DNA from 3 places in the Pseudarthrobacter sp. NBSH8 genome. Region 3 is predicted to be linked to each of the others. Evidence: riboswitches for the same ligand, from Rfam matches in the RefSeq annotation. Region 3 holds a riboswitch; each other region holds the start of a gene.
What was found. A riboswitch is a leader RNA that binds a small molecule or an ion and turns the genes downstream of it on or off. The one in region 3 is predicted to bind thiamine pyrophosphate.

Region 1: another riboswitch for thiamine pyrophosphate. It lies ahead of FYJ92_RS17600 (ECF transporter S component); the one in region 3 lies ahead of thiO (glycine oxidase ThiO).
Region 2: another riboswitch for thiamine pyrophosphate. It lies ahead of thiD (bifunctional hydroxymethylpyrimidine kinase/phosphomethylpyrimidine kinase); the one in region 3 lies ahead of thiO (glycine oxidase ThiO).

Annotation. Positions count from the first base shown of each region.
Region 1 covers NZ_CP043178.1:3,795,360-3,800,438, reverse strand. The annotation lists gene FYJ92_RS17630 (Na+/H+ antiporter subunit D) at 1-1,336, shown strand, start outside; gene FYJ92_RS17625 (Na+/H+ antiporter subunit E) at 1,333-1,878, shown strand; gene FYJ92_RS17620 (monovalent cation/H+ antiporter complex subunit F) at 1,875-2,153, shown strand; gene mnhG (monovalent cation/H(+) antiporter subunit G) at 2,143-2,565, shown strand; gene FYJ92_RS17610 (DUF4235 domain-containing protein) at 2,683-2,946, opposite strand; gene FYJ92_RS17605 (heme-degrading domain-containing protein) at 2,988-3,530, opposite strand; TPP riboswitch at 3,587-3,728, shown strand; gene FYJ92_RS17600 (ECF transporter S component) at 3,793-4,443, shown strand; gene FYJ92_RS17595 (ABC transporter ATP-binding protein) at 4,443-5,079, shown strand, end outside.
Region 2 covers NZ_CP043178.1:2,381,829-2,386,907, forward strand. The annotation lists gene obgE (GTPase ObgE) at 1-400, opposite strand, end outside; gene rpmA (50S ribosomal protein L27) at 516-779, opposite strand; gene rplU (50S ribosomal protein L21) at 841-1,149, opposite strand; gene thiD (bifunctional hydroxymethylpyrimidine kinase/phosphomethylpyrimidine kinase) at 1,422-3,020, opposite strand; TPP riboswitch at 3,003-3,100, opposite strand; gene FYJ92_RS10935 (Rne/Rng family ribonuclease) at 3,202-5,079, opposite strand, start outside.
Region 3 covers NZ_CP043178.1:2,835,178-2,840,256, forward strand. The annotation lists gene FYJ92_RS12975 (DUF3107 domain-containing protein) at 1-70, shown strand, start outside; gene FYJ92_RS12980 (hypothetical protein) at 125-427, shown strand; gene FYJ92_RS12985 (4a-hydroxytetrahydrobiopterin dehydratase) at 482-808, opposite strand; gene FYJ92_RS12990 (thiazole synthase) at 881-1,696, opposite strand; gene thiS (sulfur carrier protein ThiS) at 1,701-1,937, opposite strand; gene thiO (glycine oxidase ThiO) at 1,934-3,289, opposite strand; TPP riboswitch at 3,282-3,401, opposite strand; gene thiE (thiamine phosphate synthase) at 3,429-4,205, shown strand; gene FYJ92_RS13010 (RNB domain-containing ribonuclease) at 4,270-5,079, shown strand, end outside.

The DNA of each region.
Region 1 (5,079 bases), 960 kb from region 3:
CCTCGCCGTGCTGGTCTATGCCACCGGGCAGGGCATGGCCGACGGCGACCACGACGCGCCGGTGTCGATCTTCCACCCCACCTACCTGATCCTGGTGGCCGGGGTCTCCAACGCGTTCCTGTCCGGCGACCTGTTCAACCTGTACGTCGGTTTCGAGATCCTGCTGACGGCAAGCTATGTGCTGATGACGTTGGGCGGAACCGGCCCGCGCATCCGCGCCGGTGTCACTTACGTGGTGGTCTCCGTGGTGTCCTCGGTGCTGTTCCTGATCTCCATCGCCATGGTCTACGGCGCCACCGGAACCGTGAACATGGCCGACCTCGCCATCAAGCTGGCGGACCTGGACGGGGGAACCCGGACCCTGCTGCACGTGATGCTCCTGGTGGCCTTCGGCATCAAGGCGGCCGTGTTCCCGCTCTCCTTCTGGCTGCCTGACTCCTACCCCACGGCGCCCGCGCCGGTCACCGCGGTATTCGCCGGCCTGCTGACCAAAGTCGGGGTCTACGCGATGGTGCGCACGGAGACACTGCTCTTCCCGGGGGACAGCCTGAACACTCCGCTGATGGTGGCGGCGCTGCTGACCATGGTGGTGGGAATCCTTGGCGCCTTGGCGCAGAGCGACATCAAACGTCTGTTGTCCTTCACCCTGGTGAGCCACATCGGCTACATGGTGTTTGGGCTGGCTATGTCCTCGGTGGCCGGGCTGGGCGCCGCCGTGTTCTACGTGGCCCACCACATCACCATTCAGACCAGCCTTTTCCTGGTCGCGGGCCTGATCGAACGCCGTGGCGGCAGCTCCTCCGTGGACAGGTTGGCAGGCCTGGCCAAGCTGTCACCCATGCTGGCCCTGCTGTTCTTTATACCCGCCATGAACCTGGCCGGGATCCCGCCGTTCTCCGGGTTCCTGGGGAAGGTGGGGCTCATCCAGGCGGGCATCGAACTGGGCACCCCGCTGGCCTACGCCCTGGTGATCGGCGGCGTGGTCACCAGCCTCCTGACCCTGCTGGCAGTCGCACGGGTCTGGAACCGCGCGTTCTGGCGCAAGCCCTCGGACGCCGAGCACCCGGACCCCGTCTTGCTGGCTGCGCCCGAGGATTCGGACACCGGCAGCCGGGCCGGCCGCAAGAACGTCACGCTGCTGCCCCGGACCATGGTGGGTTCAACGCTGGGCCTGGTGGCTCTGGGAGTGTCACTGACGGTCTTCGCCGGCCCGCTGTTCACAGTCTCGGACCAGGCCGCCCACGAGATGCTGGACAGATCCGCCTACATCCAGGCCGTTCTGGGCGAGGACACGCAGGTTCCCTCGGTGGCACTGAAAGACGGAGGAGGCAAATGAGCCGCCGGCGGATTTCTCTGCGCCAGGAACTGCCCCTGCTGGTATGGCTGGTGATCGTCTGGGGCGCCCTGTGGCAGGACTTCAGCCCCGGCAACCTGCTGTTCGGCGCGTTGCTGGCCGTGCTCGTGGCCCGGATGTTCTACCTGCCGCCGGTAGAAGTCAGCGGCCGCTTCAACATTCTTCACGCCGTGCCATTTGCCCTGCGTTTCCTGGGCAGGGTGGCGGCAGCGAGCGTTGAGGTTATGTACCTGGCGGCTGTCCGCGGCCCGCGGGTCATCAGCTCCGTCGTCGCAGTGCCGTTGCGGAGCCACCAGGACCTCATGGTCACCGCCACCGGGCACGTGATCTCGCTGATCCCAGGCTCCTTGGTGGTGGAAGTGGACCGGTCAACGTCCACCTTGTACCTCCACGGGCTCAACGTCAGCAGCCCGGAAGAGGTAGAGAACCTGCGCAGGGAAGTCCGCTCGATCGAGGCCGGCCTGATCAGGATCATGGGCTCCCGCGAAGAACTCGAAGCAATCCGGCAGGAGGCCGCATCATGATGCAGACCGTTCTGGCTGTTACGGCAGTCATTCTTTCGCTGGCAGCGGCGGGAGCCATCATTAGGATCTCCCGCGGCCCGTCGCTGCTGGACAGGGTGCTGGCCTCCGACGTCCTGCTCGCGATCCTCGGCGCGGCCCTATGCATCGATATGGCCGTTAACCGGCACCTGAACAACCTGATGCTGCTGGTGGCGCTGTCCATTGTCGGCTTCATCGGGGCAGTGACGGTTGCGCGCTTTGTGGCCGACCGGCGGGAGCAAGCCAATGAATCCTGAGGCCAGCGTGGTTGATAACGTCATCGATACCGTGTCGGCGGTGTTCCTGGTGGTGGGTGCCCTCATGTCCCTCGCCGCCGCCGTCGGACTGCTCCGTTTTCCGGACCTGCTCAGCCGCATGCACGCGGCCACCAAGCCCCAGGTGCTGGGGCTGTTCCTGCTCCTTGCGGCCATCGGCCTGCAGATGCGCACCTGGTGGGTGTGGCCCGCGCTGCTCGTGGCCTGGATTTTCCAGCTGCTGACCGTGCCGGTTTCCGCCCACATGGTGGGCCGCGCCGGGTACCGCACCAAACACCTGCACCGCGAGCTGCTCAGCTCCGATGAACTCGACGCCGTGGTTCAGAAGGCGGCACAATCGTCCCGGGATGACTCGTCCCGGGATGAAGCGTACGACGGCGGGCGGCGGGACTGAGCCTCACTCGCCGATGCTAACGTCCCGCCCCGCGCGTGAGTTTTTGTCCAGATAACACGGCGTCAGGGCCGTTTGGAGGCCTTTATCTGGACAAAAACTCATGTGTTGGTGGTGCGCTTAGACGATGTCCTGGGACTTGGCGAAGCGGGTAATGGCCCGCTGTGTGCCGCGGTTGGCCAGCACCTGAATGATGGTGCTGACCGAGGCCGAAATAAGCGCGAACGTCAGCGCCGAGCGGAGGCTCGTGGGGGTGTCTTCATCCTTGCCGGTGGGAGCCTTCCGGCCGGTGGACTTTTCCCACACGGTATTGACCATCTTGGTGCCGACGAATCCGGCGCCGAGGCTGATTGCGGTGCCGAGCAGCTTGATGAACAGGTTCATTCGTTGAACTCCTTGTGAGCGGATCCGGGACTGTCTTTAGCCTAACCCGGCTGCATGGACTCCAGAATCTCCCGCAGGGCTTCCACCACGAGATCGTGGTCCTGCTGCTGGGGCAGGCCCGAGACCGTCACCGTGGCTACGGCGCCCACGCCGGCGACGTAGACCGGGAAGCAGCCGCCGTGGGCCGCGTAGACGGTTTCGTCGTACCAGCCGTGGTCCTCGATCCGGCCGCCGTGCAGCCTGCCGCGGAGGCCCACCAGCAACGACGGGATCTCATACCTGGCGGCGGTGCGCTGCTTCGCCCGGATCCAGTGCTCGTTGTCGGGGGTGGCGCCGTCCAGGGCAACATGGAAAAGGACCTGGTCACCCTTCGTGATGTCGATCGCGATAGGCAGCCGGCGCGATTTGCCGAGCTCCACCAGCAGCAGCCCCAGATTGAGGGAATCATCCCTGGTGAAATGGGGAAACTGCAGCTCGCTGATCTCGCCCTCGATGCGGGCGATCAGGGCCTCCAGCAGCCCCACCGGCTGGGGCACCGTCGCATCGGGATTGAACGCAGTCACAGTCGGGTTGTTGGCAGTCATGGCCCACAATCTACCCCGCCCGCGGTGTAAACTGGAGTACGCCCATCAGGGCAGATTTATTACGACAGGGGAGCGCCGCCGTCGGACATCACTGGCATTGCCAGGGAACCGCAGGCAGGCGCTGAGAGTGCGGACAGCCGCAGACCCTCGAACCTGATCCGGTTAGTACCGGCGCAAGGGAGTCGAGTTCTCGAAGTGTCCGGAAACGGCGGCAGCGCCGCACGCCGGGGCACTTTCCCCTCCTGATCCTCAGGAGGACCGAATGACAACTGCAGCAATCAAAAAGACCGGCAATACCTGGCGTGTTGTGGACATCGTGGTGGCGGCGCTCATCGCCATCACCGGTGGCGTGATCTTCTGGGCCTGGTCCCAGGGCGCCGGCATCGTTTCCGCACCAATGAATGCCGTTTACCCCCCGCTGACCGGCCTGATCGCCGGCGGCTGGATGATCCCGGCAGTGCTGGGCATGCTCATCATCCGCAAACCCGGCGCGGCGCTCTTCTGCGAAGCTGTGGCCGCCACCGGCGAACTCATCATGGGCTCGCAGTACGGCGCCACGGTGCTGATCTCCGGACTCCTCCAGGGCCTAGGCGCCGAACTGGTGTTCTTCCTGCTGGTGTACGGCAACTTCCGGTTCAAGTCCTTCCTGCACCAGAAGTACAACCTCATCGCCGCTCTCCTGGCCGGTGCCGGGGCGGGCCTGTTCTGCGGCCTCAACGACTCGTTCCTGCCGTGGGGCTGGAACATCGCGTACGAGCCCGGCGACAAGCTTGCGTACATCGTTTTCTGCACCATCTCCGGCGCGGTGATTGCGGGCGCGCTGTCCTGGATCGCCACCCGCGGCCTGGCCAGGACCGGCGTGCTGAGCTCGTTCGCGTCCCGGAAGGCAGCTTCGGAGCCCGTCTTCAACTGATGACCGCTTCCGACGCCGGCGCTTCCGGAGTGCGCCCCGCCGCGGTGTCCGCCCGTGGCTGGGGCTGGCGGCATGCCGGCCGTTCCGCCCCCGCCGTCCACGGGCTCGACCTCGACATCGCTCCCGGCGAGCGGGTGCTGCTGCTGGGCCCGTCGGGCGCCGGCAAGTCAACGCTGCTGCACGCGCTCGCAGGGGTGCTGGGGGATGAAGGAGACGACGCCGACGAAACCGGTTCGCTGCTGATCGACGGGGTGGTTCCCCGCGGGCAGCGCGGCCGCTCGGGGCTGATGCAGCAGGACCCGGAAACGCAGGTGGTTCTGTCGCGCCTGGGCGACGACGTCGCCTTCGGCGCCGAGAACCTCGCCGTTCCGCGGGACGAGATCTGGCGGCGCGTCCATGAAGCGCTCGACGACGTCGGGCTGCGAAGTGCCGGGGGCGGCGGAGCTGGTTTGAACGCCAATGGCACAGGTGTGGACGCCAACGGCGGGCCAGGTGCCGCCGGGCTCCCGCTGGACCACCCGACGTCGGCCCTGTCCGGCGGACAGAAGCAGCGACTGGCGCTGGCCGGGATCCTCGCGATGCGGCCCGGGCTGATCCTGCTGGACGAGCCCACCGCGAACCTGGATCCCGCCGGCG
Region 2 (5,079 bases), 450 kb from region 3:
TCTGCGAGGACAGCGAGGCATTGCCGAGGCCGCCCAGACCACCGGCAGCCGCCACATACTCGGCGCCTTCGCCGACGAGGTCCGCCAGGACGGTGCCGTCCTTGGCCTTGACTACGGTGCCGTCCGGTACGGGCAGGATGAGGGTCTCCCCGCTCTTGCCGCCGCGCCAGTCACCCATGCCGGGGCCACCGTTGGTTGCGTGGCGGTGCGGGGCGTGGTGGTAGTCCAGCAGCGTGGTGGTCTGGTGATCAACGCGCAGGATGACGTCACCGCCATCGCCGCCGTTGCCGCCGTCGGGACCGCCCAGGGGTTTGAACTTCTCCCGGTGAACAGAGACACAGCCGTGGCCGCCGGTACCGCCGGATACGTGCAGTACTACCCGGTCTACAAAGCTCGCCACGTGGATCTCCTCAGTGCTGTTTCCTGACGCCCAAGGGCGCCAAGACGATTGTAATGCGGTTAAAAGAATAGTGGAGCGGACCAAATGGCCCGCTCCACCGTTTCAGAACTATTTGTTACTCTGCAGCTGCAGCGGCAACGATGTTGACTACGCGGCGACCGCGGCGGGTGCCGAACTGGACGGCTCCCGGGGCCAGTGCGAACAGTGTGTCGTCGCCGCCACGGCCAACGCCGGCGCCCGGGTGGAAGTGGGTGCCACGCTGGCGGACGATGATCTCGCCTGCGGAAACTACCTGACCACCGAAGCGCTTGACGCCGAGGTACTGGGCGTTGGAGTCACGACCGTTGCGAGTGGAACTCGCGCCTTTTTTATGTGCCATTTGAAATGCCTGCCTTTAAATTCTGGGGAATCTGCTGAAGAACCTGAACAGTAACGAAGAGTTACTTGATACCCGTGATCTTGACCTTGGTCAATTCCTGACGGTGACCCTGGCGCTTCTTGTAACCGGTCTTGTTCTTGAACTTCTGGATGACGATCTTCGGACCACGGAGGTCTTCGAGGATCTCAGCCGTAACCGTTACCTTGGCCAGGTCCGCAGCAGCAGAGGTGACTTTGTCACCGTCTACCAGGAGCAGTGCGGGCAACTCAAAAGTGCTGCCGGCTCCACCGGGGACGCGGTTCAGGGTAACGAAGTCTCCAACGGAAACCTTCTCTTGGCGGCCGCCTGCGCGGACAATCGCGTACACCACTTGGGAACTCACTTCTCTCGACGTTTATTACTAAATTTGCGTGCTGAACCCGATTCCATAATCGGCTGGGTTCTCGCTGTGCCTCAACGCCGTGGGGTCGTAACCCAAGTGTTGGCGTAAGCACCGAAGATCTAGAATACGCTAATTTTGCCTTCGGCCGCAAATGAGGCTGGTTACGGTCGGTTGTCTGTGATAGGACCCATAAGCAGGAACTGCACTGACAATCCAAAACCGTGCCTGACTATCGTACAGGCCACGCGGGCCCCGGACTGTCAGGAATGAATTCGCGGCGCGTCGAAGAACTCCACTTCGAACCGGCACGACTGCCTGAACGCCACCAGCATCGCCGCACGTTCATCCGCGGAAGCGCTCCGGCCCGCGTCATCAGCCAAGGCGATGGCGTCCCGGGTGGCCTGCGCGAAGTCCTCGTCAGCGTAGGCCCGCAACCAGTCGGCATAGGGATGCGCCTTCGGTGCACCGGCGGCCAAGAACTCCGCGTGGAGGGTCTGTCCCACCTCGGCGTACAGCCAGAAGCACGGCAGCACCGCAGCGACGAGGACCGCGTAGCTGCCGGAGGCCGAGGCTGCCAGCAGGTGGTCCACATAGGACTTGGTGACGGGGCCAAGTGCGGAGTCCACCGTCCTGGTGCTCAGCCACGTGCGGTGCAGCTCGGATTCGACCTCAAGGCATTGCCGGGCAGAGTTTGCCCAGAACGTCTGAGCGGCTTCCGTGGGCGCCAGTGCACTGGCGCGGGCAAGGACCCGCGAATAGCCATTCAGGTAGATGGCGTCCTGCGCCAGGTAGTAGCCGAACTGTTCCTCAGCCAACGTGCCGCCCGCCAGGCCGCGGATGAAATCCAGCCCGTAGATGGCCGCAAGATCCGGCGCCGACGCCCGCTGGAGCGTCTGGGCGAATTCGCCGGCTGCCGGAACTTGTTGCAGGTGGTGAAAGTGGTTGATGGGACCGTGGCCCCCGCCCACCTCCAGCTGATCAGCGGCCTGCAGTGCGCCGACCAGCCAAGGCTTCACTTGCCGTAGTGCGGATTCCCAGTTCCCCAGCCTGGCCCGGGCCGTAGCCATGGCCGACGACAGCGAGCAGCCGGTGCCGTGGCTGTTGCGGGTGGGGATCCTGTCGCCGCTCACTTCCACTACCTCCTGGGCGAGCAGCCCGGCGGCGTTGACCAGGGCATCCGGGCAGGCGCCGCCGTCGAGATGGCCGCCCTTGACCAGGACCGTGGCACCGGTCGCGGCGGACAACCGCTGCCCCTGTCCGAGCGCATCAGGCCAGTCCCGTGCCTGCGGCTCCCCCACCAGGATGGCCAATTCGGCCAGGTTGGGGGTGATCAGGTCCGCGAGCGGGAGCAGCTCCCGCAGGGCTGCCTCGGCAGACTCCTGCAGCAGCCGGTCACCGCTCGTGGCCACCATCACCGGATCGAGAACGACGACGGCGGGACGCGCTTTTACCAGCCAGTCCCGGACCACGCCAATCACCGCAGCATCGCCGAGCATGCCGATCTTGACCGCATCGATGGTGATGTCGTCGCTGATGGCATCCAGCTGCTGGCCCAGGAAGGATGCCGGCGGCACGTGAACCGCCTGCACCCCCTGGGTGTTCTGGACTGTCAGTGCAGTGATGGCCGCCATGCCGTAGCCGCCAAGAGCCGCAATGCTTTTGAGGTCGGCCTGGACGCCCGCGCCGCCTGACGGGTCCGATCCGGCAATGGAAAGCACCCGCGGGACGTCACGCAGCACCTGGACGCTGCCAGACCGGCCTGGCGCCGGCCGGACCTCACCCTGGTTTGCTGAGATATCCGGCAGAACCGCCGCGGGCGTTGCGGGAGGAAGGACAGAAGTTGAAGCCAAAGGAGACATCCCTTCGCCGGTGCTAGCCGGACAGGTTCAACGGGTGTGGATCTCAGCCGGCTCTCTGCGCGGCACCCCGTGTCAGTCACCAGCCTAGCGTCCCTCGGGACTTAACGCCGGACGCCCGGACGCAGCCTGTGATTCACAGACACGTCCGGGCGCCGTTGTAGAGGCTTGCCCTGCTGCTTCGTTAGAGTTCCGAGGCCGGAACCCCAACACCCAGGATGATAGGCGAGTTGGTGGCCGCAGGCTTGTCAGCCACCGGAGCCTTGACGGACTCCGGGGCCTTGGTGGCGTGGGTGTGTCCAGCGGCAGCCGCCGGAGCGGCTTCGTGATGCTCCACAGACGTGGCGTTGGCTGCGCCCTGGGCACGGCTGGCGCTCCGGTTCCGCCGGGGACGGCGGGCGCGGGGCTCCTCGGTGTGGTCGGAGTAATCCTTCTCCGCCGCTGCCGGCTGCTGCTGACGGGCAGGTTCGCCCGGTTGGCTTGCAGCTGCCTGGACTGCGGACGGCTCGTTTTCCACTACAGGGGCCGGCTCGCCAAGGCGGGCGAAGGCCTCCGCGAGGCGGTCAAGCGTCAGGGCCGGTGCGTGCGGCTGGTCCTCGTGGTGGGCCACGAACGGCAGCACCACCTGCTCGCCGCCGAACGTCAGCACAGCGGCCGGGCGGCCATTGGAGTCCATCTCGGGCCGCGCAGCCGGCACCGGCGCAGCGGGCACTGGCGCAGCCGGAGATTGTCCCGCCGCGGCTGATGCGCGAGCCACTTCGTCGTCGTGCACGTGCGCAGCGTGGGCTGCAGCCGCAATGTTCGCAAGCGCGGCCCGCGTGGCCTCGGCCTTGGCATGGCGCTCGGCGTCACTGGGTTCCGGGTGGACCGTGTGGATCTGCACCGGCGCTGCCGGTGCCGTTTCCAGTGGCTGGCCGCCACGTCCGCGGCGGCGCTTCCGGTCAGTGCGGCCACCCGGCTGGCTGTCCGGGCGCTGACTGTCCGTGCGCATGCTGTCGGCGCGCTGATCGTTGATGCGGGGTTCCTGCCGGCTGTCCACCCGCTGCACGTGGTGCTCAGCGGCTACGGTATTGGCGCGGCGGTGCTCCACGGGGTCGTCGTGGGTGACAATTCCGCGGCCTGCACAGGTTTCACACTGCTCCCCGAAGACTTCCAGGAGTCCGGTACCCATGCGCTTTCGCGTCATCTGCACGAGGCCCAGCGATGTCACTTCTGCAACCTGGTGCTTGGTCCGGTCGCGGCCCAGGCACTCCACCATGCGGCGAAGGACCAGGTCCCGGTTGGATTCGAGGACCATGTCGATAAAGTCGATGACGATGATGCCGCCGATGTCGCGGAGCCGGAGCTGCCGGACCACTTCTTCGGCTGCCTCGAGGTTGTTCTTGGTGACGGTTTCTTCGAGGTTGCCACCGCTGCCGGTGAACTTGCCGGTGTTGACGTCTACCACGGTCATGGCTTCGGTGCGGTCAATGACCAGCGAGCCGCCCGAAGGCAGGAAGACCTTACGTTCCAGGGCCTTGTGGATCTGCTCGTCGATCCGCCACGCGGCGAAGATGTCCTGGTCCTTGGTCCACTTTTCCAGGCGGCCCACGAGGTCCGGGGCAACGTACGTGACGTAGGCCTCGATGGTGTCCCAGGCCTCTTCACCCGAGACGATCAGCTTGGAGAAGTCCTCGTTGAAGACGTCACGGACCACCTTGATGGTGAGGTCCGGTTCGCCGTAGAGGAGCTCCGGGGCGAGGATCTTGGTCGACGTGGACTGGCTTTCGATGCCCTCCCACTGCGCGCGCAGCCTGTTGATGTCGTGCGTGAGCTCCTCTTCCGAGGCGCCTTCGGCAGCGGTGCGGACAATGACCCCGGCGTGCTCCGGGAGGCGGTCCTTGAGGATGCGCTTGAGGCGGTTGCGCTCGACGTCGGGCAGTTTGCGGGAGATGCCGGTCATGGAGCCGCCGGGCACGTAGACGAGGTAGCGGCCGGGCAGCGAGATCTGGCTGGTCAGGCGTGCACCCTTGTGGCCCACGGGATCCTTGGTGACCTGGACCAGGACGGTGTCGCCGGACTT
Region 3 (5,079 bases):
CGGCAACGCCTTGGGTTACGTGGAAATCGGCGCCGAAGAGGCCCGCAAGGTCGGTTTCGGCCAGTTCTAGCAGGTCCGCGGCCGGCCGCCTTGGCGGTTGGCCGCTGCTTTCCGAGGAGATTTGATGCTTTCGCTGACCATCGTTGTCCTGGTAACAGTGGCCGCAGGTCTTATTGTCTGGGCCAATGACAAGCGCCACACCCGGTATGGGACGGGGTTGCCCGCAGGGGTTGCCGTTGTGGTGGGTGCGGTCAGTTGGATCATCTTTATCGCGGCAGGATTTGGCTACCAGCCGGGCCTGACGTGGATTCCCTGGGTCCTGCCCATGGCGCTGGGCACCGTCGCTGCCATCGGGACGGTCATCTACCTCGGGCGGATCCGCGAAGGCCACGATACTCAGCGGCTGACGCAGGCCCTCAAACTGTAGGCATTTCCTTATAGAACGGTGACCACCACCCAGCAGGGTGGTGGTCACCGTCAGTTAAGCCACCGGTTGGGCAGCGGCACCAAGCCGGGCGGCAGCAGCGCTCACGGCCGCCGCAGCTGCGGCATCCCGCTCAGTGGCCTTGCCGCCGGCGTCGTGGGACGTATAACGGAGATGCACCCTGTTGTAGCGCCAGTCAAGGTCCGGATGGTGGTTCTGTTCTTCGGCCAGGCGTCCGACGGCGGCAATCAGCTCGAGTGCGGCGGCCGCCGTCGGCGTCTTATAGACAGCAACGAGCCCGCCGAGCCGGTACTGCCAGTCGGGCAGCGCGGCGAGGACGGCCTCGATGCGCTCAGGCGTGAGTGTGTCTTGCTTGCCGGCCATGGCGGCCTCCTTGGCTCGTCCGGTGAGCTCGCCCGGCTTTTGGCCGAGGGCGCCCGGTCTGGAGGAGAAGGCCTAGAGAAACTCTGCCCGGCCTTCCATGGCCGATGACGCCAAAGCGTGCTCGCGGCGCGGAATCCTGCCGGCCGCTTTCGCCAGCCTACCGGCGATGACGGCGTGTTTGAAGGCCTCCCCCATGAGTGCCGGGTTCTGCGCACGCGTGACCGCGGTGGCCAGCAGCACGGCATCACAGCCAAGCTCCATGGCCAGTGCGGCGTCGGATGCCGTGCCGATGCCGGCGTCCAGCACCACGGGCACCGAGGCGCGCGAGACGATCAGTTCGATGTTGTGTGGATTCAGGATTCCCAGGCCGGTACCGATGGGCGCTCCGAGCGGCATAACCGCGGTGGCACCCAGGTTTTCCAGCCGCAGCGCCAGGACCGGGTCATCGTTGGTGTAGGCGAACACCTTGAAGCCCCGGTTTACCAGCTGTTCGGTAGCATCCACGAGCTCCACAGCGTCCGGCAGCAGGGTCTGTTCGTCGGCGATGACTTCCAGCTTGAGCCAGTCCGTTTCCAGCGCTTCGCGCGCAAGTTCCGCCGTCATAACCGCGTCCCGGGCCGTGAAGCAGCCTGCAGTGTTGGGCAGGATCCGGATCCCGTGGTCCACCAGGAGCTGGAAAAGGGACCCCGACTCGGCCGGCGAATAGCGCCTCATGGCCACCGTGGTCAGTTCGGTTCCGGACGCCAGCAGGGCAGCTCCCAGCCCGTCGAGGCTCGGGGCCCCCCCAGTGCCCATGATGAGGCGGGAGCCGAGCTCGACGCCGTCGATCACCAGCCTGTCAGCGGCTTCGGGCAGGTTCTGTGTGCTGATGTTGCTGGTTACTGTCATGGTGTCAGCCTCCCTGGACTGCTGTGACCAGTTCGACGTCGTCACCTTCGGCGAGCGCCGTAACGAACCACTGGCTGCGGGGTACTACTTCGGAGTTGTGGGCGACGGCGACGCCGAGTTTCTGCCCGTCTGTCGCCTGGCCGTTGGCTGCGAGGGGGCGGCCTGTGATCTGGCTGATGAGGGTGGTGATGGAGGCGTCGTCCGCGACGGAATGGCGCGAGCCGTTGAGGGTGATGTTCATGCTGATTCCTTCTGAGGGTCGAGGTCCTTCATGATGCTGATGTCCTTGGGTGGGGACTGTGTGCCGGCTATGCGGTGCTGGCTTGAAAAGCGGGCCGGGTTGAGCACTCCCCAACGAGGATCCGTCCGGCCGTCGAGCAAGTCCCGGCAGATCGCTGCCGCCGCCGGAGCAAGGAGCACTCCGTGACGGAAGAACCCGGTGGCAACAATCAGCCCGGCAATGTTCCCCAGGCTCTCCTGGTTTCCCGTTCCTGGTGCGGAAACCGGTACGCGGCCCAGGAGCGGCGCGTTGTCAGGGGTCGCCGGCCTTGCCCGCGCAGTACATTCGAGGAGTTCAAGCTCCGAGACGGCAGGCACCAGGACCTGGGCGTCACGCAGCAACTGGTAGACGCCGCCGGCCGAGACAGCACCATCGCCTGTCCCGGCGAGCGCGTCCTCCCGTTGCGTTGCCCCGATCACCACCGTGCCGTTCCCTCTGGGAACGATGTAGACCGGCACGCCATGGACTATTCCGCGGACTGTCGAGGTGAGGAGCGGGCGCAGGTGCTGCGGCACAGCAAGTCGAAGGATGTCACCGTAGACGGGCCGCAGGGGCAGGTACAGCCCAACCGGCAGGCCTTCCAGCGAGGCCGCCTGCAATCCGTTGGCCACGATAGTCTCGCCGGCCTGGACTATTCCGCCGTCGGCGAGCGCCACGCCGCTGACGCGGCCGTCCTCCCAAAGAACGGCAGCGGCCCGCTGGTCAACGGCGAATCCCCCGCGGGCACCTGCCACGGCGGTTTCTGTTCCCGGTTCATGGAGGGCCAGGACTTCCTGGAGGCACGCCACCAGCCTCCGTGGATCCACCTGGTGGTCTGCGGGGATGTCCAGGGCACAGGAGATGGCCGGGCTGAGCAGGGATTCCCTGGATCTGGCCTCACGGACAGTCAGGGGTTCCACCACCAGGCCGCTGGCCTGCTGCACGGCCCGGAGGTCCATCAGCGCCCTGCGGTCCGCGGCGTCCGCGCCGATGGCGAGGGTCGGCGTCGTCAGGTATCCGGTCTCGCCAGCCCCTGCCAGAGCAAGGTCTGCCGCGAAGGCGGGCCACAGGCCGGAGGATGTAAGCATCAGCGCCAGGAGGTCTTCCTCCTGATAGTGGAGTTCGCTTACAGGGGCCAGCATGCCGGCGGCTGCCCAGGTGGCGCCTCTCCCGGGCGCGTCATCGATCAGCACAACGGAACGGCCGGATCGCCGGGCCTCCCAGGCTATGGCGTGGCCGATGACTCCACCGCCGATGACCGCCACGTCGGCGTGCAGCACGGAGTCCGGTCGGGCTGATGCAGTCTCAGGCGGGCTGCTTATTGCGGGGGGCATATGGTTCCTTCCCTACGCCGGTACTAGCCGGATCAGGTCAAGCGGTCGGCTCTGACGCCCTCTCAGCCCGGCCGCTTTGTGACGGCTGCAACGGGCTCCCGCAGTACTCGCCCAGTTTAGGGGAATTAGGCTGGTTTCCATGAACGCGCAATCCTTCGCCGCTGCAGGCACGCCCTCCGCCAGCTCTTCCACCCCCGAATCCTTGATCGCAACAGACCCCACCGGCGGCACAGGCCCGGGCCTCCCGCACAGCGCCCGGCTGTACCTATGCACAGACTCACGCCGTGACCGGGGCGACTTTGGCGAGTTTGTGGACGCGGCTTTTGCCGGCGGCGTCGACATCATCCAGCTCCGCGACAAGGCGATCGAGGCGGCGGAGGAGCTGGAGCTGCTGGCCGTGCTTCAGGCCGCGGCCGAACGCCACGGAAAGCTATGGGCCGTCAATGACCGCGCCGATGTCGCTATGCTGTCCGGCGCCCCCGTCTTCCACATCGGGCAAAAAGACCTGCCGGTCGCTTCCGCCCGCGCCCTGCTTGGGGCACCCACAGCGATCGGGCTGTCCACGCACACCGCCGAACAGATCGAAGGCGCCATCCGGCTGTCCGGCGGGCTGACGTCCGAACGCGGCCTGGACTACTTCTGCGTCGGACCGGTCTGGGCCACTCCCACCAAGCCCGGCCGGGCCGCCGTCGGCCTTGAGCTGGTGCGGTACGCTGCCGAAGCAGTCCGCGCTGCCGGTGGCGCCCAGGCCACGCTGCCCTGGTTTGCCATCGGAGGCATCGATCTTGGCAACGTGGAGCAGGTGGTGGAGGCCGGTGCCGGCAGGATTGTGGTGGTGCGCGCCATCACCGAGGCCCCCGATCCCGCAGCGGCTGCCGCAGCACTCGTGGCGGCCCTGAACGCAGGCGCATCCTGACAATCCCACGCGTGGCGGACCGTGGGCGTGCACGATCCATGAAAATCGGGCTAACCTGATTTTCGTGTCACATCATCGGTTGGCCCCCAACGTCCACGAGCAGACCAACGAGCTCGCGGCGGCACTGAGCGCCCTGCGGACCGAGCTGGAACTGCCCGGACCCTACCCGGCGGAGGCGGTCCGGGACGCGGAAGCGGCAGTGGCCGCACACGAGTTGCCAGGCGCTGACCTGACAGACGTGGACTTCCTCACCATCGATCCGGCGTCCTCCACTGACCTGGACCAGGCGCTATTCATCGAGCGCGCGGACGATGGCTACCGCGTGCTTTATGCCATCGCTGACGTGCCGTCCTTTGTCCGCCCCGGCGGCATGCTGGATGCAGAGACCCGGCGCCGCGGCCAAACGTTCTACGCCCCGGACGGCCGGATCCCGCTGCACCCGGAGGTCATCAGCGAAGGAGCCGGCAGCCTCCTGGCCGGGCAGCTTTGTTCCGCCTACGTGTGGGAGTTCGAGCTGGACGACACCGCACAGATCTCCACGGTGAGTGTCCGCAGGGCCACCATCCGCAGCAGGGCCAAGCTGAGCTACAAGGGAGTCCAGGCCGAACTGGACGCCGGGACGCCAGGTCCCGTGCTGCAGCTCCTGAAGGAAGTGGGGCTCAAACGGGTTGAACTGGAGCGGCAACGTGGCGGCGCCAGCCTGAACATGCCCGAGCAGGAAATCGTGCAACTGCCCGACGGCGGCTACCGGATTGCCGCGGCACCGCAGCTTCCGGTGGAGGACTGGAACGCCCAGATTTCCCTGATGACCGGAATGGCGGCAGCGAACCTGATGTTGGCGGGAAAGGTGGGCATCTTGCGCACCATGCCGGCG